3 regions of the Tissierella pigra genome follow, and region 1 is predicted to be linked to each of the others. Evidence: predicted binding sites of a transcription regulator. Region 1 holds the regulator's gene; each other region holds the start of a gene.
What was found. The regulator HrcA, encoded in region 1, represses chaperone genes, less so after heat shock. The targets are predictions, from matches to a motif close to ATTAGCACTCNATANTATNGAGTGCTAAT.

Region 1 (7,936 bases):
CATAGTTGAAGACAATTCTTTTTTAGCCTTTTCCGCAGCTTCTTTCAGTCTTTGTAAACTCATTTTATCTTGTTTTAAATCTATTCCATTTTCTTTTTTAAATTGTTCAGCTATATAGTTTACTACGGCTTCATCAAAGTCGTCTCCCCCTAGATTATTGTTTCCGCGAGTAGCTAATACTTCAAATACTCCATCTCCAAGTTCTAGTATAGATACGTCAAAAGTACCTCCACCTAAGTCGAATACCATAATCTTATGCTGTCCTTCTTCTTTATCCATTCCATAAGCAAGAGCTGCTGCTGTTGGTTCATTTATAATCCTTTTTACTTCTAATCCTGCTATTTTTCCAGCATCTTTTGTTGCTTGTCTTTGACTATCTGTGAAATACGCTGGCACTGTAATTACTGCCTCAGTAACAGTTTCACCTAAATAGCTTTCTACATCTGCCTTGATTTTTTGTAAAATCATAGCTGATATTTCTTCTGGTGAATAGTCTTTACTATCTATATTTACTTTATGGTCTGAACCCATTTTTCTTTTTATTGAAGCTACTGTTCTATCTGGATTTGTTATGGCTTGCCTTTTTGCTGTTTCACCAACAAGTCTTTCTCCATCCTTTGTAAATGCTACTATAGATGGTGTTGTTCTATTTCCTTCTATATTAGCTATTATAGTAGGCTCTCCACCCTCCATTACTGCAACACATGAGTTTGTAGTACCTAAGTCAATTCCAATTATTTTTCCCATATATAACTCCTCCTAAATAAATGTTATTTTGCAACTTTAACCATTGATGGTCTAATAACTTTGTCTTTTAATATATACCCTGTCTGTAACACTTCAGATATTTTTCCTTCATCATATTCTGTATTTTCTTCCATAAGTATTGCATGATGGAAATTAGGATTGAAATCTTCTCCTAAGGATTTTATTTCTTCAATTCCATTGTCATTAAGGGTTTTTATTAACTGTTGGTATATCATTTCTATACCTTTATAAAAACCGCTTTCCTTATCTTCTTCCGATTCCATTGCTCTTTGAAAATTATCTATTATAGGCAATAAATCGCATACAAAAGATTCTAAAGCATAAGCAATTGTACTTTCCTTATCTTTTTCAGCTCTTTTTCTAAAATTAATAAAATCAGCTTGAAGTCTTAATAATTTATTGTTTAGCTCTTCTACTTGTTTTGATTCCTCAGTTTCTTCCAAATCTTCATTAGAACTATCAGAAATAACTTCTTCTGTTAACTCCTCATCTTCTTTAGGGTTTTCATTTTCTTTTTTCATTACATCACCTCTTAAATATTATAGTTATCTTGAGATATGTTTGCCCATGAGCATATCTATAATTTCTGTAATGTTTACAGAAAATAACTGCAATGTATTTATTAAATTCAAGTAATCCATTCTTGTAGGGCCTATAATACCTATTTTTCCTATGGTTTTATCCCCTAGTTTATAGGTTGTTGTAATTAAGCTACAATCTTTTATAGATTCATGAATATTTTCATTTCCAATTATTATTTCCATATCTTGAGATATAGAGTTATTTAATAAAAGATCTACAACTAAATCTTTATCTTCTATAAAGGATATAAAAGATTTAGCTTTTTCTAAGTCCTTATACTCTGGAAAATTTAGTATTTTAGTTATACCATCTGAATATAAATCAACATTATCTATATCTTCCATAGATTGGTTTATAATAGGTATAATTTTATCTATAGTGGTCTTATATTCATATATTTCCTTCATTATACCCTCTGATAATTCCTCACCAATTTCTTCTATTGATAAACCTTTTAGTTTGTGAGTTAAATAATTAGATATTATATTAATCTGTTCTTCTGGTATCTCCTGATTCAATCTAAAAATAGAATTTTTAACTGTTCCAGTATTGCTTATTAAAACCATCAATACCTGTTTTTCATCAATTGGTATTAACTGAATATGTTTTATTTTAGATCCTTTCATGTTTGGAGATAGTGCAAGGGCTGTATAGCTGGTTATAGCAGATAATACTTTTGCAGAGTTTTGTAATAGCTGCTCTATTTCTCTTGATTCACTAATTAAGATTTTTTTAATCTTGCCCTTCTTTTCTAAATCTATTTTATAATTTTGATTTTTTAAGATTTCATTTACATATAATCTATATGCCTTATCTGACGGAACTCTTCCTGACGAAGAATGAGGTTTGTTTAGATATCCTAATTCTTCTAAATCAGACATTTCATTTCTTATGGTAGCAGAGCTTACTCCTAAATCATATTGTTTAGTTATTGTTCGTGAACCTATAGGTTCTGCACTCATTATATAAGAATTTATAATGGCATAAAGAACTTTAAGCTTTCTATTATCTAGCATACTCTATCACCTCAGTATTTTAAATACTAGACTTGTTATTAGCACTCTATGTTATTGAGTGCTAATGCTTACGATTTAAAGTTACCACTACTAATAAATTTTGTCAATAGTTTTTGATAAAAATGTTAAATTATTTTAGAAAATCTACTTCTACTAAGTTGGATAAATCTAACCCTTTCTTTGTTAATTTAACAAAGCCTTTTTCATTTACTATTAATCCATTATTTATATGCTTATTTATTATATCCTCATATCGATTTTCTATTTCTTCGTCAAATCTTCTCTTAAATTCTAGTTTATTTATTCCTTTTATTTTTCTTAGTCCTAATATACAAAATTCCTCTATTTCTGTTTCCAAATTAATTATTTCTTCTCCATCTATTGGCAAATCCTTTTCCTTTAACTTTTTTATATAATTATTTATATTAGATACGTTAAAAAACCTTTTATTTTCCATATAAGAATGACTACTTAATCCTAATCCTAAATACGGTTCTAAGTCCCAATAGACTAAATTATGTTTACATTCATATCCTGCCAAACTATAGTTGGAAATTTCATAGTGATTATATCCATAATTAATAAGATATTCTGTAACCTTATGATACATTTCTCTTTCAATATCCTCATTAGGAAGTGTTATACTTCCTTTCCTATATAAATTATACAGCTTTGTATTTTCTTCTAATATAAGTCCATAATAAGATATGTGTTTTACTCCAATTTGAATTATCTTATCTAGTGAATCTATTACATTTTCAATAGTTTGGTTAGGCAGTCCAAAGATTAAATCTACATTGATATTTTCTATATTTGCTCCCTTTAGCAATTCATAACTTCTATAAAAATCTTCCGAGGTATGAATTCTTCCTATGGATTTTAATAAATTATTATCTAGAGTTTGTACTCCCATACTGACTCTATTGATTCCGGCTTCTTTGTATAACCTTACTTTTTCTTTATCTATGGTTCCTGGATTTGCTTCTATAGTTATTTCTGTTAAACCAGTAGTATTGAAATTTTCATATATAAACTTAAGGAGTTTATATATATATTTTCCATCTATAGATGATGGAGTTCCACCGCCTATAAATATGGTTTTTATAGTATAATCTTTTAGTTTTTCCTTATACAGTTCCATTTCAATTAGGAGACTACCTATATAATCATGAATTCTATGATTTTCATGGGAAAATGACGTAAAATCACAATAATAACATTTGCTTATACAGAATGGTATATGAATATATAAAGAGATTTCTTTCATTTTTTCCTCCTAAAATTAATTTAGGAACGGTAGAAACCGTTCCATAGATTATTTTTCATCATATTTTAGAACAGTTAAAAATGCTTCCTGAGGAACTTCAACTGAACCAATTTGTCTCATACGCTTTTTACCTTCTTTTTGTTTCTCTAGTAATTTCTTCTTCCTCGATATATCTCCACCATAACATTTAGCAAGTACATCTTTTCTAAGGGCCCTTATGGTCTCTCTTGCTATTATTTTTGAACCTATGGTAGCTTGAATAGGTACTGCAAACTGATGCCTTGGTATAACATCTACTAATCTTTCTGCTATATTTCTTCCTCTTTCATATGCCTTTTCCTCATGAACTATTAAGGAGAAGGCATCTACTAATTCTCCATTAATAAGAATATCCATTTTCACAAGTTTCGATTGCTGGTATCCTTTTAAATCATAATCTAAAGAAGCATATCCTCTAGTCTTTGATTTAAGTGCATCAAAGAAATCGTAGATTACCTCGTTTAAAGGTAGTTCATAATGAAGTACAACCCTTTTTTCTTCTAAATACTCCATATTTAAGAAAGTTCCTCTTTTGTTTTGACAAAGCTCCATTATTGCACCTACATAGTCTGTAGGAGTCATTATATTAGCTGTTACAATAGGTTCTTCCATATATTCTATTTCTGTCAATGGAGGAAGATTAGATGGATTTTGTATTTCCACAACTTCTCCTGTAGTTTTTGTTATTTTGTATATAACTGAAGGTGCAGTAGTTATTATGTTTAAGTCGAATTCTCTTTCCAATCTTTCCTGAATTATTTCCATGTGTAAGAGCCCTAAGAAGCCACATCTAAAGCCAAATCCTAAAGCAACAGATGTTTCAGGTTCAAAATCCAATGCTGCATCATTTACCTGTAGTTTTTCAAGAGCTTCTCTAACTGTGTTAAAATCTTCTCCCTCTGCAGGATATATTCCACAATAAACCATTGGTATAACTTTCTTATAACCTGGCAGAGGCTCATTAGTTGGATTGTCTGCACCTGTTATAGTATCTCCTACTGTAGCATCCTTTACATTTTTTATACTTGCCGTTACAAAACCTACATCTCCTGGTTCTAGTTTATCTAAAGTTATATGTCTTGATGTATTTACACCTACTTCTACTACTTCATAGGATTTTCCTGTTGACATCATTTTTATTTCCATACCAGGCTTTATAGTACCTTCATATACTCTTATATAACAAATAACACCCTTATAACTATCATAATAGGAGTCAAATATAAGTGCCTTTAATGGTGCATTGACATCTCCCTTTGGTGCAGGTACATATTTTACTATGCTCTCTAATACATCTTCAATGTTTAGTCCTTCTTTTGCAGATATAAGTGGTGCTTCTTCACAATCTATCCCTATAATATCTTCTACTTCTTTTTTTACTTCCTCTGGTCTTGCACTTGGCAAGTCTATTTTATTTACGACTGGTAAAATTTCCAAGTCTTGATCTAGTGCTAAATATACATTAGCTAAAGTTTGAGCTTCAATTCCTTGAGTAGCGTCCACTACTAGTACAGCACCTTCACAAGCAGCTAAAGACCTTGAGACTTCATAGGTAAAGTCCACATGGCCAGGGGTATCTATTAGATTTAGTATATATTCTTCTCCATCTTTAGCATTATAAACTAGTCTTACTGCTTTTAACTTTATGGTTATACCTCTTTCCCTTTCTAGGTCCATATTGTCTAAAACTTGGCTTTGCATTTCTCTTGAAGTCAGCATTCCAGTTTTTTCTATTAATCTATCTGCCAAAGTAGATTTTCCATGGTCTATATGGGCAATAATCGAAAAATTTCTTATATTTTGTTGTTTCCTTTTTTCCATACTTTTCCTCCTTATGAAGTTTCAAGATAACTCTAAACAATTATAGCAAATATTCTCTATTATGTAAAACTAAAAGACCAGAAACTGGTCTTTTAGTAAATTTATTAAATAATTAAAATCAATTGTATAAGATTTCCCAAAGAAATCTAAAGTTTTTGTTTCTACAGAGAATCTAAAGATATTGGGATTTTCTAGACAATTAAGTTCTACAATATTTTGGTTTACTATTTCTATTCCCAATACTAAAAATATAAGTAAAATCAATATATATATTCTTTTTACTCTTTCTATACGCCTTTGTTTTTTATATCTTTTATTTCTCTCTAATCTCGTTTCCATATTATCACCAAGATTAGATTATCCATTTTTTGTATATATTATACTATTATTTTATCTTGCCAAATCTGCTATCAACAGGAAAATATCTAAATCCTGTTATACCTTTAATACTTTTAATAGATATACATCCAAAATAACGGCTATCTTTAGAAGCTCCTTCGTCTCTGTTATCTCCTAGTACAAATACTGACCCCTCCGGCACTTCCCAAATGCTTTCTTCATATATATGGGTATAGGCTTCACTACTTATATAGTTTTCCTCTAACATAGTTTCATTTACATATACCTTACCATCTTTTATCTCAACTATATCTCCTGCTATACCTATTACTCTTTTTATATAATCTTTATCTGGTGCATCTGGAGCCTTTAACACGATTACATCGCCCCTTGATGGCCCATGAAAATATAATGAAACTTTATTTGCAAATAGTCTGTCCTTTTCGTGTAATGTAGGGTACATGGAGTTACCCAATACATAAGTAGTATTAAAAACAAAAGTTTTAATTAATAAAGCAATAATAACTGCAGTGACAATACTTTTTATCCATTCTATAGTTTCGTTTTTTACTTCTTTATTATTTTCTTCCATATTGTATAACCTCCTGATTTCCAATAAAATATATTATATCAGACTTTGAAAATTTAGGAAAGTCTATTCTTCTACTATACTATTTAAAACTACAGAAAGAATATTTCCTATTAACTTAGCACCTTCAGTAGCTTCCTCCAAAGTATTAATATTATATCCTACTTCTATTAGAGCTGAATAATCTGATAGATATTGGTTATATTTGCCATATTTCTTTATTATTATACCTTTACATAAGCCTGGATATAAATTGTCTGATACTGCCTTAACGTATTTTGCGAAACTAAGAACTTGTTCTTTATTTTCAGAATCTGGTCCTACTACTAAAGAAAATGTTGCTACAGACTTACCATCTATTTCAATTCTAGATTTTTCTCTCACACTTTCTATATTAGCAATCTTATCTACATCAATACCATCTCTGTGTACATCTAATAATATTTTCAAATTATCAGATTCAGCTTTTTTATTCACAATAGTTTTTAAACTTCTAGAATAAGATTGATTATAAGATGGAAGGTCATGGGATGTTTCTACATGATCTACTTTATGACCATTGGCTTCTAAAACAGTAGATATTATACTTCCCACTCCTACTATATTATTCTTTTTATCTGTACTTCTATAATTACCTGCCTTGGCTAAACTATAGCTTTCAGTAGCATGAGTATGATAAATTAAAATATATGGCTTTTCCTTATTAACTTTAACCTTATTTATCATTAAAGGCTCTGGAATATTTTCTACCATATGAATACCTGATGAATCCTTAACTATTATTAAGGATTCGTATTCATCTAAATTTTCTATAATCGTATCATGAGAAGTATCATGTTCTTCATTTACATCTTCTCCTATTTCTTCAGACTCTAAAGGGATAATTCCTGTTTCTAAAGAATCCTTATGTTTATTTAATCTATTTCCCATTGAAAATAAAGAATTCATCGCCTTTTTTACTGATTCAAAGGACATATTGGACATATTAATTATATTAGATAGTTTGAATTTCTCTTGACTTAAATTATTAGGCTCCTTTGATGAATATAATCCAAGGATTATAGCACCAAGATTCAGAACTATCAAGCATGTCAATGCCAAAATAATATAATCTAACTTATTTGTTCTTCTCATATCAACACTCCCTAATATACTTTCAATACAAGCATTATATTCTTAAAGGGAGTCAAATATTCTAAATCTTATTTACCTAATATATCTGTTTACATCTTTTAAGTCTATACCTGGATGCAATGCCATATTTAAACCATTGGCAACTATTATGGACAAATCATCAACTACAGCGTCTATGTCAGTAGGGGTTACTATGACATTTTTCATATAAGGATTTAATACTTCTTGAATTAAAGAATATTTTTCTTCTGATGATATTTGAGACAATAAATCATAAAAGTCGGAACCTACTTCTGCCTCTTTCTTTAAAGACTCTATTATTAAATCTAGAGTATCATTTACAATAGTAGCTGCATCTACCACTGTTGGTATTCCTATGGC
Region 2 (7,936 bases), 1.8 Mb from region 1:
AAGTGTAATTTTTCTTCCAAGTTTGTGTAATCCTCTACCAGCTAAAATACGTCCTGCTGGCATAAATTTCTTATCCTTTATGGCCTTTTTTATAGAATCATTTTCACCACTAACTCTAGTTAAAAATCCATCAAAAGATTCATTTTCATAGCGATACTTTTTCTCATATATATCCCTTTGAAGGTCAGACATAACCCATCCCTGTTCTCTTAACTTTGCTCTTTCTTCTCTATAGATTATATATAATTTTGCTACATCTGGCCGTGATTTCATAAGCTCTATTTCTACAAAGTCTTGAATCTTTTCTATATTTACAATTTCTAGCTTATTAAAATCTAAAAAGACCTTATGAGAAATTTCCTTAGCTAGATCTTCATCAATACCTAATTCTGTTTCTCCCATGGCCTTCTTGATGGCATTTACAATTTTATCTTCTTCAAATACAACTATATTTCCATTTCGTTTTTCAACCTGTAACATTTTGCTCCCCCTCTATTTGATATAACTATATATAGTATATATTATACATTTCATATACAACATATACCCAATTTATCAAATATTATCTTAAAAATCAAAGATATTAAATTATCTTAATATAACATTTGAAGAAGAGGAGTTAGTATTCCCATGATTCCACCAAGTAATGCTCCTAGCCATGTAATAGCCTTTAACTCTTTATCAGCAATATCTAAAATTAACTTTTCTGTAAAATTTACATCAAAGCTTTGAATCTTATCTTCAACAATTCTCGATATATTAAAGAATTCAATTATTTTTGGCAATTGATTTATGGCGAATTTATCAAATATGCTTCGTAGAGAGCTATATAATCTTGAAACACTATCTTTATCTATTTTTTCTACCATAGATGAAATGGATTTGTTTAAAACTTCCTCCATAATACTTTTTATAAATGAATCTATACTTTTTTCAAGTTCTTCACTTTCCAAAATCCTACCTATATTTCCATCTAAATAAGATATTATAATTTCTTTATTTTCCAATTCAGATTTTTTTAGCTTCTCCCCTAAGATATTTAATATTATATTGTGATTATCTTCATTAGAAATATATTCAATTAATATACTTGCTACTTTTTCAAGCTCTTCCTCAGAAGTACTGTCCAATACCCTTTGAGATATATCTGAAACCTTTGAATCCAATAATTTATTCAATAGAGACTTAATAAGCATTACAACATCATTGTTTGTATCTTCACTATCTATATATTTTTCGATCATATGAAATATCTTTTCAGCTATGGTATCTGGACTTACAAATGCCATAATTACCTTACTTATATTTTTCAACACCAATTCAGATATGGAATTTTTAAGTTTTTGTTGTATAACAGGGTCTTTAAAACCATTTCTTATATTATTTCCGATTTCATCTTTATTGTCATCAATATAATTATTCATTGAAATAATTATTTCTTCTGGCAATATTTCAGATAACTTTCTTTCATCATCTGATAAATTGTTTAATTTTGACTTTATCAGTTCTATTATTTTTTTCTTTAATTCATAAGAACTTGATAATTCTACTAAAACTTCCTTTAGCTTTTCATTTAATGCCTTATAAATATTTTCACATTCCATATTATTGACTTTTTCAGTAATAGATTTAATTAATAAGTTTCTGAATTTCTGTTTTCTAATTTGTATCATAATTAAATCTTTTATTTTTATTTCTATTTCTGCTACAAATCCATCATAATTGTTGAGTACATTTTCTAAAAATTCTTTTATAGATTGTTGATTTTCCTTTAATTTCTCTATTTTATTATAAATAAAGGACTTAATTTCATCGTCTATTTCCTTATTAGCGAGAGAATCTATTATGGTGTCTGGAGACAATAGATGTATACCTACGGTTTCACCAATACTCTTAGCTATTCTATCTTTTTCTTTAGGTATTAACCCAGGAGTAAAAGGAATCTTTATGCCAAATATTTTCTTCTCATAATGAGGTCTAAATAACATTTTTATGGCAAGCCAGTTTGTAAAATATCCTATAATGGCTCCAACTATAATTGGTATTATTAATTTCATACGTTTCTCCTCCAAAGTATAGATGGTTCTTTTATATAAAAGAACCATCTATCTATATTACATAAGCTTACATATATTATTTGTAAATTCTACAGGGTCTTCAATAGGCAATCCTTCTATTAGTAAAGCTTGATTATATAATAAATTAGTATATAATTTTAATTTGTCTTTATCATTTTCATAAGCAGATTTTAATGTCTCAAATACAGGGTGATTTACATTAATCTCCAGTATCTTATCTGCCTTTACATTTGGATTATCTGGCATCATATTTAAAACCTTCTCCATCTCTATTGAAAGTTCTCCTTCACTGGATAAACAAACTGGATGATTTTTCAATCTCTTAGATGGTTTGATTTCTTTTATCTTATTCAATAGAGTATCTTTCATAAATCCAAATAAATCTTTATTTTCTTCCATTTCCTTTTCATTATCTTTATCATTATCATCAGTTTCTATTCCTAAATCTCCTGATGATACTGATTTGAATTCCTTTTCCTTATACTTCATAAGTACCTTAATTGCAAATTCATCTATATCATCTGTAAAGTATAGAATTTCATAGCCTTTATCCTTTACCACTTCAGACTGTGGCAATTTATCTATTCTATCAACTGATTCTCCAACTGCATAATAAATATATTTTTGTTCTTCTGCCATTCTACTTATATACTCATCTAATGTAACCATTTTCTTTTCCTTAGATGAATAGAATAAAAGCAGGTCTTGTAAAACTTCTTTATTCATACCAAAATCACTATATACACCAAATTTCAACTGTTTACCAAAGCTTTCAAAGAATTTTTCATATTCTTCTCTATTATTTTTTAATATTAAAGCTAATTCATCTTTTATTTTATCCTCAATCTTCTTAGCAATTAGTTTTAGCTGCCTATCATGTTGTAATATTTCCCTAGATATATTAAGAGATAAATCTTCTGAATCGACTACTCCCTTTACAAAACTAAAATAATCTGGTAAAAGATCAGCACATTTTTCCATTATAAGGACTCCATTGGAATATAACTCCAGCCCTTTTTCATATTCCTTAGTATAAAAATCATAAGGTGCTTCCTGTGGTATAAATAATATAGCATTATATCTTAAAGTTCCATCTACACTTAAATGAATGGATTTCATTGGTTTATCAAAACCAAAATGTTTTTCCATATAAAAGTTTTCATAGTCTTCTTCTTTTAACTCATTTTTATTTTTTCTCCAAATAGGAACCATACTATTAATTACTTGTTCTTCTTGATATTCTTCATATTCATCTTCTGAGCCTTCTTTAAGTCTGCTCTTTGTTATATCTAATTTAATAGGATACCTAATGAAATCAGAATATTTTTTTATGATTCCCCTAAGTCTATATTCTTCTAAAAACTCATCATATTTTTCATCTTCTGTGTTTTCCTTTATACTTAGAATTATATCTGTTCCTACTATGTCCTTTTTCGTATTTTCTATGATATAACCTTCTGCTCCTTCTGACTCCCATTTATATGCTTCTTCTGATCCAAAGGTTTTACTTATGACTGTTACCTTATCTGCTACCATAAATGCAGAATAGAATCCAACACCAAATTGACCTATTATATCATACCCATCTTTTATTTGGTTTTCGTTTTTAAATGCAAAGCTTCCACTATTGGCTATTACTCCAAGATGTTCTTCTAACTCTTCTTTAGACATTCCTATTCCCGTATCTGATATGGTTAAGGTTCTATTGTCCTTATCTGCAACTATTTTGATATAATAGTCGTCCTTGTTGAAAGATATATTTTCATCTGTTAATGCCTTGTAATAAATTTTATCTATGGCATCAGATGAGTTAGAAATTAATTCTCTTAAAAATATTTCCTTATGAGTATAAATTGAGTTTACCATAAGATCTAATAAACGCTTAGATTCTGCCCTAAATTCTCTCTTTTCCATAGTATCTTCCCTTTCTCAATTCTTATTTTAAATAAATTAGCACTCATATCATTAGAGTGCTAATAAGAAAAATGTACCATATTTATTTTTCTATGTCAAGAATTTGCATATTTTTCTTTTATATTTATAAATTTATGCTTCCAATTCTCTCTCTAAATTTAAAAAACTATTAGGAAGGTATAAGTTACTATCCTTCACAAAAATATTTATTAAATTTTCCTCTGAACTATTGGAATCCTTTATCTTTGTAACCTCTTTGCTAAGGTTTTCCATTCTTCTATCTAATTGGGACACTGTAATTGCAGCTTCCTTTAATTCGTCCTTTAATCTTTGAGGAATGTCACTATTATATTTATAATAAATTTTATGCTCTAGACTTGCCCAAAAATCCATCCCCATTGTTCTAATCTGGACTTCTACATAAACATCTTCAATCCTATCTGACATAAATACCGGTACCTGTAAAATCAAGTGAAGACTTTGATACCCATTGGGCTTAGGATTTTTTATATAATCTCTATACTTTATGACCTTCAAATCCTTCTGTTGCTTTAGCATTTCACTTATTTTATATATATCCGATACAAATGAACAAACAATCCGAATCCCAGCTATATCTTTAATGTTCTCTTTTATTGAAGGAAAAGAAATCTCTAAATCTTTTCTATTTAATTTTTCTATAATACTTTCAGGAGTTTTAATTCTAGATTTCACATGCTCAATAGGATTATAGTCATGAATGTATTGAAATTCCTGATTCAAAATATTGATTTTTGTCTTTACTTCTTCAAGTCCAAACTTATAGGACATTAAAAATCTCTTTAGTTCCTTTTCCATCATCTTTAATTGATTCATATTTACTGCTGCTTTTATTTCCATCTTAAACACACCTCTTTTGTCTATTTAAATTTAATTGTATACTCTTTAACTTTTCATTTTTATTCAATTTGGTAATCTAATAGCAATATCTGTTCCTTTTCCCAAGCGGCTCTTTACATTTATTTTCCCTTCACATAAATCCACAGTACGTTTCACAAGAGAAAGCCCTAAACCATTACCTTCTGAAGAACGTGAGGAGTCCCCTTGATAAAACTTTTCAAATACTTGATGTCTAGTATCATCATTCATTCCTATACCATTATCAGATATTTTGATTTTAATATAGTTACCCTCATTACAACATTTTACTTTAATTTCTCCCCCATTGTGGCTGAACTTAATTGCATTTCCTAATAAATTTAACCAAACATGAGATAACATTTCTTCATTTCCATAATACTCAACTGAGTCTAACTCAATATTAAAACTAATATCTTTCCTCTCCCACTCCATCTGTAATAAGAGTATGCAGTTTCTAATCTGCTCGTCCAATGAAAACAACTTTTTGTCTGTAACTATTTCTTGATTTTCAAGTTTTGTTAAAAGCAAAATGTTTGAGGACATATTTGTAAGTCTTTCAGACTCTCTAATTATTATATCAATATATTCCTTACGCATTTCATCTGTTAAAGTGGAATTTTTAAGTTGTCTTGCAAATCCTCTTATGGACACTATTGGTGTTCTGAACTCATGAGAAAAGTTATTAATAAAGTCTTTACGAAACATTTCTATACTGCTTAATTCATTTGTCATAATGTTAAAGCTTCTAATAAGTTTATCTATTTCATAATTTTTCTTGAGTTCCTTTACCTTAACATTAAAATTCCCCTTAGCTACTTCTTGTGTTGCTTCAATCAATTGATTTAAAGGTCTTAAAAAGTGCTTCCCTATGGGAAAAGTAAGAATCGTTCCAATAATTGTACTTACAATAAGTCCAATCATTAGAAATAGTCTTGGAGTTACCCTTATATAGGAAAGAAAATCACATCTAATTAATATAAACAAGATAAGTCCCGATAATATACTAGAAAATATCATAATTACAAATACAAGAACCACAAGACTAAAATTTAAGCTTCGGAACCTATTCATTTACCTTTCACCGCCTTATAACCTAACCCACGTATTGTAATGATTTCAAAATCCTTATTATTCTTAAAACGCTCTCTAAGTCTATTAATATGTACATCTACTGTACGTTCATCAGAATCACTTTCTAGCCCCCATATTTCATCCATTAATTGCCTTCTAGTAAAAATTTTATTTTGATAGGATAACAATTTAAAAAGTAACATAAATTCTTTCTGAGGCAGTTCTTCAATTTTCCCTTTTTGTCTCACTGTAAGTTCATCATAATATAGTTCAGTTTTTCCAATTACCAGTCTATGCTCACTGGCAATTTTGGAACGTCTTAGAAGTGCTGCTATGCGTAAAATCATCTCCTCTTCATCTACAGGTTTTACCATATAATCATCGGTTCCTATGATAAATCCCTTCTTCTTATCTGAAGATTCCTCCTTTGCTGTTACCATTAAAATCGGAAGGTTGTATCCTGATTCCCGCAGTACTTTTGTCAATTCATATCCATCCATATTGGGCATCATAATATCTAATACTATTAAATCTATATGTTGCCTATCTAAAATTTCCAAAGCCTCCAAGCCATCTTTTGCCAAAACTGGTATATATCCATTTTCTAAAAGTACAGCTTCCATTAGTTTTCTAGTATTATCATTATCTTCAACAACCATTATGTTAAACATATTCAAGCCTCCCAGTAAAATTTGAATTTATTATATCATAGTTAAACTTACATTTAAATTTTAACTCATTATCCTATTTTTTATAATATCTCTTTTTTATTAACTGAATTTAAACAAATATAAAATTAAAAATTATTTTATAGATAACTAACATAAACCATAATGAAAAAATACACGTTCGTGCTGTTTCGAATATGGATAACTCCTACAATTCATTCAGCTACAAAATCCTAAAATTTATAACTCGCTTCCCTCAAACAAATAAATTTCTTAACGGCTTTTATAGCTTCATTCATTGGGAGCTATTCCATATTCTACAAATGCACTCTCTTAGTATCTTTTATTATGATATTAGTTATCTATAGTTTATATTGAGTTAATAATAATGTATTATACTTCCCTTATAGCAGTAAAATAACGAAGGAGAGGATATGGTGTTACAATTAAAAAATATTAAAAAAAGCTACACTACCGGTGATTTTACACAAATCGCCTTAGATAATGTAAGCTTAAACTTTAGACAAAATGAATTTGTGGCTATTTTAGGTCAAAGTGGCTCGGGAAAAACTACCTGTCTCAATATAATCGGCGGTCTTGATCAGTATGATAGTGGGGATTTGATTATTAACAGCAAATCCACCAAGAAATTTGAGGATTCTGACTGGGATGCTTATCGTAATAATAGTGTAGGGTTTATCTTTCAAAGCTATAACTTAATTGGACATTTAAGTATTATTGATAATGTGGAAATGGGAATGACTTTAAGTGGTGTTTCCTCTGTAGAAAAGTACAAAAAGGCAATGGAGGTATTGGACAAAGTTGGTCTAAAGGATCATATGCACAAGAAACCAAACCAGCTCTCTGGAGGACAAATGCAAAGAGTTGCCATAGCTCGTGCCCTTGCCAATGATCCAGACATCATTCTAGCAGATGAACCTACAGGTGCTCTTGATACCTCTACCAGCAAACAAATCATGGAGCTTATTAAAGAAATTGCTGATGATAAGCTAGTCATTATGGTTACTCACAATCCAGAACTTGCAGAGCAATATGCAGATCGTATTGTGAAATTCAAAGATGGGCAAGTTATAGATGACTCCAACCCTTATGAAGATATTAAAGAGGAAACTGGATATTCAATAAAGAAAACAAGCATGAGTTTTACTACAGCACTAAAGCTATCTGGAAAAAATATTGCAACAAAAAAATGGAGAACAGCTCTAACTGCTTTTGCTTCCAGTATAGGTCTTATTGGTATAGCATTGATACTCAGTCTTTCTACTGGATTCAAAATTCAAATTG
Region 3 (7,936 bases), 620 kb from region 1:
GGAATAATACAAAAAGGAGAAACATTGAAGGATAATCAGAGCATAGATAAAGTAAAAGAAATCCTAGAAAATTATGATTTAAAAATAAATGAGTTTCATACAGTTAAAAATATAAGGATTAAAAATGAATCAAAAAAAATTAATGATAATATTAGGGAAGAAATTTTACTTATATCCAATGAGGATTATAATAAACTAGCAGTTTATCAAGGAAAGGATGAAATTACAGTAAAAGAGAATGAGGTAGTATATAATTTTCCTTATGAGATAATTGACTATAATGGTAAACCAGAAAAGATTAAGAGGTATCCTTTAGAAACAGCACAATTAAAACTAAAGGACAAAGTAAAAGAATATAAAGTAAGTGGAGAATTACATGATAGTGTAATGTCATTAAATAAACTAGGATATTTTGATGCCTTTATATTAAATGATAAAGACTATGAAAACTGGCTGGAAATAGCAGGAGATGAGGATCTAGTTATATACAATGGAATAAAACTAGATAAATGGAAGAATTCCTTTGATGCTTCAGTTGAAATAAAGGAGATGTTGGGAAGTAAATATGAATACAGCTATTATGCCAAGGCAATTCCATATAAAAGTATTAAAAATAGTTTCGGACTCACATTATTCATAGGATTTTTCATAGCCTTTTTATTCTTTATAGCTTCAGGCAGTATAATATATTTTAAACTATTCAACGAAGTAAAACAGGATAAAGTAGAATACGACATACTTAGAAAAATTGGAACAACGGAGAAGGAGATAAATAAGATAATAACTAAGCAAATAGGGACTATATTCTTTTTGCCCTTTGTGGTTAGTACTACACATTCTTTGTTTGCATTGAAATCTCTTTCTAATTTACTTCAAAAAAATCTTTTTGCAAACGGACTTGTAGTTGCATTGGGATATTTAGTGTTTCAGATGATTTATTTTATTATAATAAGGACAATGTATATAAGAAAAGTAAAATATAATTAAAAAAATAGAGTAAAAATGGAATAAGTAACTATTCATTATTAGTTATTCACTATTCACTGTATTTAAGGAGGTAGATTAATTATGCTAGGAACAATAGTAAATACTGTAGCAATTATAATAGGATCATTATTAGGTATAGGTATAAAAAAAGGAATTAAAGATGATTATAAGAATACAATAATGGATGGGATAGGTCTTGCAGTAATGGTTATTGGCATAATGGGAGGAATTAAATCTGAAAATATTATTTTAGTTATAGGAAGTATTGTAGTAGGAGGTATAATAGGTGAAATAATTGGGATAGAAAACAAACTAGACAATCTAGGAAATTCCTTGCAAAGTAAATTTGGAGGGAAGGATAGTAATTTTTCTAAAGGGTTTGTAACAGCTTCTTTAGTATATTGCGTGGGAGCTATGGCAATAGTTGGTTCTCTTGAATCTGGTATACAAAGTAATCATGAAACATTATTTGCGAAATCAATTCTTGATGGTATTTCAGCTATAATATTTTCCTCAACGTTAGGAATCGGAGTAGCATTTTCAAGTATTCCAGTGTTTATTTATCAAGGCAGTATTACTTTATTAGCTAATTCTGTAAAAGGTTTATTGACTCCGCAAGTAGTAAATGAAATGTCAGCAGTTGGTGGGCTACTTATTATGGCAATAGGAATAAATATACTAGGGATTAAAAAAATAAAGGTAGGAAATATGCTTCCGTCAGTTTTTATTCCTATTATTTACTATATATTAGTAAATTTGGTTAATTTAATAAGATAATAAGAGTAAATTAAAGAAAAAATAAGAATGATGGATAAAAAGGTATATTTTAGCAAATGATGACTTAATACAGTCAAATTTAAGACTTGATTCCATCAATTCATTTAAGTAACATATATATTGTAAACATTAGCACTCAATAACAATGAGTGCTAATAAAAAGAAAAAGATTACTATTAACATAGGGAGGTAGTTGATTATGAACCTAAGACCACTAGGTGATAGAATTGTAATTAAGAAGGTTGAAGTAGAGGAAAAAACAAAATCAGGTATAGTTTTACCAAGTTCTGCTAAGGAACAACCACAAATGGCTGAAGTAGTTGCAATCGGTGCAGATATTACAAATGATGAAAAGAAAAAAGATCAAATTAAAGCAGGAGACAAAGTAATATTTTCAAAATATGCAGGAACTGAAATAAAAGTAGATGGTGAAGAATTAACTATATTAAAATTATCTGACATATTAGCAATAGTAGAATAAACCAGTGAATAACTAATAGTGAATAGTGAAAAGTTTTAAGTAAGACTTTTGGGTCCTTAATCTTTTCAACTATTAGTTATTCACTAAAAAAACTATTAACTGAATTTAAAAAGGAGTGGATATAAATGGCTAAGGAAATTATGTTTGGAGAAGATGCACGTCGTGCAATGGAAAGAGGAATAAACCAATTAGCTGATACTGTAAAAGTTACGTTGGGACCTAAAGGTAGAAATGTTGTATTAGATAAAAAATTTGGTGCACCACTTATTACAAATGATGGTGTAACTATTGCTCGTGAAATCGAATTAGAAGATAAGTATGAAAATATGGGTGCTCAACTTGTTAAAGAAGTAGCTACAAAAACTAATGATGTGGCAGGAGATGGAACAACAACAGCTACTTTACTTGCTCAAGCAATTATTAGAGAAGGGCTTAAAAACGTTGCAGCAGGTGCAAACCCAATGATTCTTCAAAAAGGAATTAGGTCTGCTGTAAATACTGCAGTAGAAGAAATCAAAAGATTCTCTAAGACTGTTGACTCCAAAGAAGCTATAGCTCAACTTGCATCAATTTCAGCAGGAGATGAAGAAATCGGTAAATTAATAGCTGAAGCTATGGAAAAGGTAGGTAAAGATGGAGTAATCACTGTAGAAGAATCAAGATCCATGGGAACAACTTTAGATGTAGTAGAAGGTATGCAGTTTGATAGAGGATATGTATCTGCTTATATGGTAACAGATACTGAAAAAATGATAGCGGAATATGATAATCCATATATTTTAATCACAGATAAGAAGATTACAAATATCCAAGAAATTCTTCCTATTCTTGAAGAAATAGTACAAATGAGTAAACCACTAATAATCATTGCTGAAGATATTGAAGGAGAAGCAATGGCTACATTAGTAGTTAACAAATTAAGAGGAACATTCAACTGTATTGCTGTTAAGGCACCTGGTTTTGGTGATAGAAGAAAAGAAATGTTACAAGATATAGCTATATTAACAGGTGGAACAGTAATATCAGAAGAATTAGGATATGATTTGAAAGAAGCTACTGTTGATATGTTAGGTAGAGCAGCGAAGGTTAAGGTAGATAAAGAAACAACTGTAATAGTTAATGGAGAAGGGGACCAAGAAGAAATTAAAAATAGAGTTAAACAAATCAAGGCTCAACTTGAAGAAACAGATTCAGAATTCGATGCTGAAAAACTTCAAGAAAGATTAGCTAAATTATCAGGAGGAGTAGCAGTAATCCAAGTAGGTGCTGCAACTGAAACTGAACTTAAAGAAAGAAAACTTAGAATAGAAGATGCTCTAGCTGCAACTCGTGCAGGAGTTGAAGAGGGTATGGTTCCTGGTGGTGGAACAGTGTTAATAGATGCAATACCAGCTGTTGCTAAATTACTTGAAACTACAAATGGAGATGAAAAAACAGGAGTTAGTATAATAGTTCGTGCATTAGAAGAACCAGTTAGACAAATAGCAACTAATGCAGGATTAGAAGGTTCTGTTATTGTAGAAAAAGTTAAAGCAGAAGCTGTAGGTACTGGATTCGATGCTTTAAATGAAAAATATGTAGATATGATTCAAACAGGTATAGCAGACCCAACTAAGGTAACTAGATCAGCTCTACAAAATGCAGCATCTGTAGCAGCAATGGTACTTACTACAGAAAGTGCAGTAGTAGATGTAGAAAAAGAAGACCCAATGGCAGCCATGGCAGGAATGGGTGGCATGGGTGGTATGGGCGGTATGATGTAGTAAGCCCCAAATCTATTACATTTACTAGATCTGAAACAAGATGGAATTGATTTATTACGATTTTGTTGCCCAAATATAAATATTAGAGGCTACTCATAAGTTTAGAGAACTTATGTGAAGCCTCTTTTATAATATCGTAAATAATTAAATTGCAGAAAGATGCTCTAAAAACCTATTATAAATAATTATAAGTGTATATAATAGATTGATGCAGAGCCAATAATTTGAATATAATATTGACAGTACAAGTATTGTTGTATATACTTGTTGATAGGATAAGGGAGTAATTAGCACAATAAAATTTGTGTAATAAAGTCAACATACTGATAAAATTTATCTGGCTTTATTTTAAATAATGAGACTTGTCTGCAGAAAAAGACTGCAGACAAGTCTTTTTTTATTTAATAGGAAAGTCCTACTTTTCCTATTAAATAAAAAAAAGGCAGCCCAGGAATCTTGAGCATGCCAATAAAGCCTAAGATTGTTAGACTATTTTCTGTACTCGTAATGAACACCACGAATACCAGTATAAGATTTTGGAGTCATGATACCATCGCAAACTTGGCAAAAAGGTTGTGGTGGTACAGATGGATCAAGTCCATTAAATAAATTATCTTCTTCTAATTCTTGTACAATGAAACGTGGAACCCATAGTGAATAATTGCATTTAGTACAGATAAACTCTACTAAATCATCATTTTTAGAAAAACCTTCTAGAATATTCATAATAAAAAACCCCCATAGTGCTAATTAATTACTAAGCACTATTATACCTAGGAGGAGATAAATTATCAATATAAGGGTTCTTGTTAAAATTAAAAATATCAACCAGTTCCATTGTTTGGCCACAAGAACATGAAAGGGGATCTAGCCCAAAAGCAAGAAGAAGGCGTGCACGCCAATGAGAATACTTTTTTCTAAACTTTCTTTTTCCAAGGCTTTCCATGCGATAAAGCTTTGAGGAATGAGTGTATTCCTTGGCATAAAGGCCGTAATAGCGAATCATTTTAAATTGTTCATCAGGAATATGGATAATTAGACGCTTAATAAAATCAAAAGCATGTATTTTTTCAGTAACGCGTTGATTATCTTCATGGCGATCGTAGTAAAAAGTAACAAATTTACCATCATAATCAAGAATACGAGATTGAGCCATAGCAGGACGCCCAGTATATCGAATAATATATTCAACAGCATCCTTAGCCTTTGAATCCATATTAGATTTAGCATAAACATAAAATCCATCAGAGTATGTCTTGAATAGACGAGACTTCAGAGCATAAAAAGAATTGCCTAAGTATTTATGAAGAAAATCTAATATAGTGGCTTGCCATCTCTTTCGAAGCATATTAAAGGGAATATGAGAAATTTTACGCCAAATAGTTTTATTCCCTGAAGCACCTTCGGTAACAATCATATGTATATGTGGATTCCATTTTAAATCCCGTCCAAAAGTGTGCATAGTAGAGATAATACCAGGTTTAAAATTCTCAGATTTATTAAGCTTAGAAAACCAAGTAAGAATAGTGTCGGCACTAGCTTTAAAGAGTAAATGGAGCAAATTCCTGTCTTTACGAAAGAAGATACGAAGTTCTTCTGGAATGGTAAAAACAATATGCCTATGCTTGCAATTAATAAGCTTAGAAGAAATCTTAGAAGCACGATCTTGAATATATTTAGCACCACAAGAATTACAAAATCTGCTCTTACAAGTAAAATAGACATACTTAAATTTAGAGCAATTTTCACAATGATAAAGAGCATGACCCATAGAAGGGTCACCACACTTAATGATTTTATCAACATTTTTTAAGACAGCGGAACGAAGGGAATATCCTTCCAAAACAAAGGCATCCCAATGGTCAGAAAAAATATCTTTAATTTTAATAGAAAAGCTGCTCATATTATCACCATTTTATTTATACCAAAAATAAATAGAATATTAACATGAGCAGAAAAATTTAGTTTTTAAATTATTGAAGTATAGTAACGCAAATATTTAACGCGTCGTAGACGCTCTTTTTATATTAGAAAATTAAGTATAAAGGAGAAAAAAACATGAGTTTATTTGAATTGTTTATTATTGCAGTTGGTTTATCAATGGACGCATTTGCAGTAGCCGTTTGCAAAGGATTATCTATGAATAGGATTAGTATTAAAAAAGCTGGAATAGTAGGTTTGTATTTTGGAATATTCCAATCAGTAATGCCCTTGATTGGATATTTTCTCGGAATAAGATTCCACAATAAAATTACATATATGGATCATTGGATAGCATTTATATTGCTTGGATTCATTGGAATAACTATGATTAGAGAGTCAAGAAAAGGTAAATGTGGGATTGAAGTTAATTCTCAAACTAATGAAGGTACTAATGAGTTTCTTGATTTTAAAAATATGTCCGTTTTAGCATTGGCAACAAGTATTGATGCCTTAGCAATAGGCGTTACTTTTGCTTTTCTTAATGTGAATATTACCTCAGCAGTTTCATTTATTGGAATTGTCACTTTTATACTATCGATGATTGGCGTAAAAATAGGAAATGTTTTTGGTTCAGTCTACAAGTCAAAAGCAGAATTTATAGGTGGATTAATTTTAATACTTATGGGTTTCAAGATTTTACTTAGTCATTTAGGAATAATTGTTTTTAGATAAAAGAGTACATTAGGCTATAAATATTTAAATTGCAATAGAAATTTTATTCTTCTTGCCAGTGGAATAAATTTGTAATCTAGTGGAAAAATAGAGAAAATAATAAGATTTTTCTAAGGAGGATATAAATTGAGTAGCAATTTAGAAACGATAAAGTCACTTAATGGACTTTTGCAAGGAGAATATATGGCAGTAGAAAGTTTTAATAACTTTATATCTAGGTTAGATGATGACAGTGTCAAAAATGTTTTTCAGGAAGTACAAAAACAACATCGGGAGAATATTCATAAGTTAGCAAATTATATACAAGATATAGGAGGACAGCCAGACGAAAATCTTGGCATGAAGGGAACAATGGGAGAGATTAAACTCAATATGGATCTAGGTTCTAGTTCAGATACTGAGGAAGTTGTTAAAAAAGCCATAGAGGGAGAGACTAAAGGAATTAATATGGCAGAAAAAGTATTAAGAGGAGATTTAGATGATAAATCTAGAGATATGGCAGGTGAAATTCTAGAAAAAGATAGAAAGTCTATTGAAAAACTAAAAAACTTGCTATAGAAATAATCAAAAAAAGAGAAAAAATAGTAAATATAATGAGCAGTATAATGCAGGAAACCCCCTAAAAAACAACTAAGACTAATAATTTATTAAGTCTTAATAATAATTCCACAGAAGCTTTTATTAATATTATCAAGGAATAATTCATATATTAGTTTATAGATTATTCCTTGATAATTTTTTGGGAGGTGTTTATATGATTATTATTTTAAATAAAAAAACTATAAATTTTATTATTTTAGCTCTTATAATTATATTTCTTTTTATTTTTAAATTTGCTTTCTTTGAAAAGGCAGTCCCAACTAGTACAACACCATCAGGATATATAGCTTTAGTTATAGATGACTTTGGAAACAACGGTGAAGGTATAGATGAACTTACTAAACTTAATATACCAATTACCGCAGCAGTAATGCCATTTTTAGAATATACAGAGATTGATGCTAAAAAAGCATATGATGCCAATATGGAAATAATACTTCATTTACCCATGGAACCCGAAAAAGGAGACCCAAAATGGTTAGGACCTAGAGCAATACGAAGTAATTTATGTGATTATGAGATTAGAGAAATAATTAATGATGCCTTAGACCAACTGCAATGGGCGAAGGGAATAAATAATCATATGGGTTCCAAGATTATGAAGGACAAAATCATTATGAAAGAAATATTAAATGTAGTTAAGGAAAGAAATCTCTATTTCTTAAATAGTAGA

Region 2: htpG (molecular chaperone HtpG) is a predicted target of HrcA. The motif match lies at 4,028-4,056, and genes of this name have one in related genera.
Region 3: KQI41_RS15135 (co-chaperone GroES) is a predicted target of HrcA. The motif match lies at 1,893-1,921, and genes of this name have one in related genera.

Annotation. Positions count from the first base shown of each region.
Region 1 covers NZ_JAHLPJ010000001.1:2,441,068-2,449,003, forward strand. The annotation lists gene dnaK (molecular chaperone DnaK) at 1-747, opposite strand, end outside; gene grpE (nucleotide exchange factor GrpE) at 771-1,289, opposite strand; gene hrcA (heat-inducible transcriptional repressor HrcA) at 1,314-2,366, opposite strand; gene hemW (radical SAM family heme chaperone HemW) at 2,497-3,633, opposite strand; gene lepA (translation elongation factor 4) at 3,682-5,493, opposite strand; gene KQI41_RS11975 (hypothetical protein) at 5,563-5,832, opposite strand; gene lepB (signal peptidase I) at 5,879-6,424, opposite strand; gene spoIIP (stage II sporulation protein P) at 6,488-7,555, opposite strand; gene gpr (GPR endopeptidase) at 7,628-7,936, opposite strand, start outside.
Region 2 covers NZ_JAHLPJ010000001.1:643,502-651,437, reverse strand. The annotation lists gene KQI41_RS03090 (adenosylcobalamin-dependent ribonucleoside-diphosphate reductase) at 1-480, opposite strand, end outside; gene KQI41_RS03085 (DUF445 family protein) at 594-2,057, opposite strand; gene htpG (molecular chaperone HtpG) at 2,115-3,992, opposite strand; gene KQI41_RS03075 (GTP pyrophosphokinase) at 4,125-4,871, opposite strand; gene KQI41_RS03070 (HAMP domain-containing sensor histidine kinase) at 4,935-5,963, opposite strand; gene KQI41_RS03065 (response regulator transcription factor) at 5,960-6,634, opposite strand; gene KQI41_RS03060 (ABC transporter ATP-binding protein/permease) at 7,069-7,936, shown strand, end outside.
Region 3 covers NZ_JAHLPJ010000001.1:3,058,744-3,066,679, reverse strand. The annotation lists gene KQI41_RS15145 (ABC transporter permease) at 1-987, shown strand, start outside; gene KQI41_RS15140 (DUF554 domain-containing protein) at 1,069-1,764, shown strand; gene KQI41_RS15135 (co-chaperone GroES) at 1,964-2,245, shown strand; gene groL (chaperonin GroEL) at 2,371-4,008, shown strand; gene KQI41_RS15125 (hypothetical protein) at 4,498-4,734, opposite strand; gene KQI41_RS15120 (IS91 family transposase) at 4,766-5,911, opposite strand; gene KQI41_RS15115 (manganese efflux pump MntP) at 6,067-6,663, shown strand; gene KQI41_RS15110 (DUF2383 domain-containing protein) at 6,790-7,221, shown strand; gene KQI41_RS15105 (divergent polysaccharide deacetylase family protein) at 7,418-7,936, shown strand, end outside.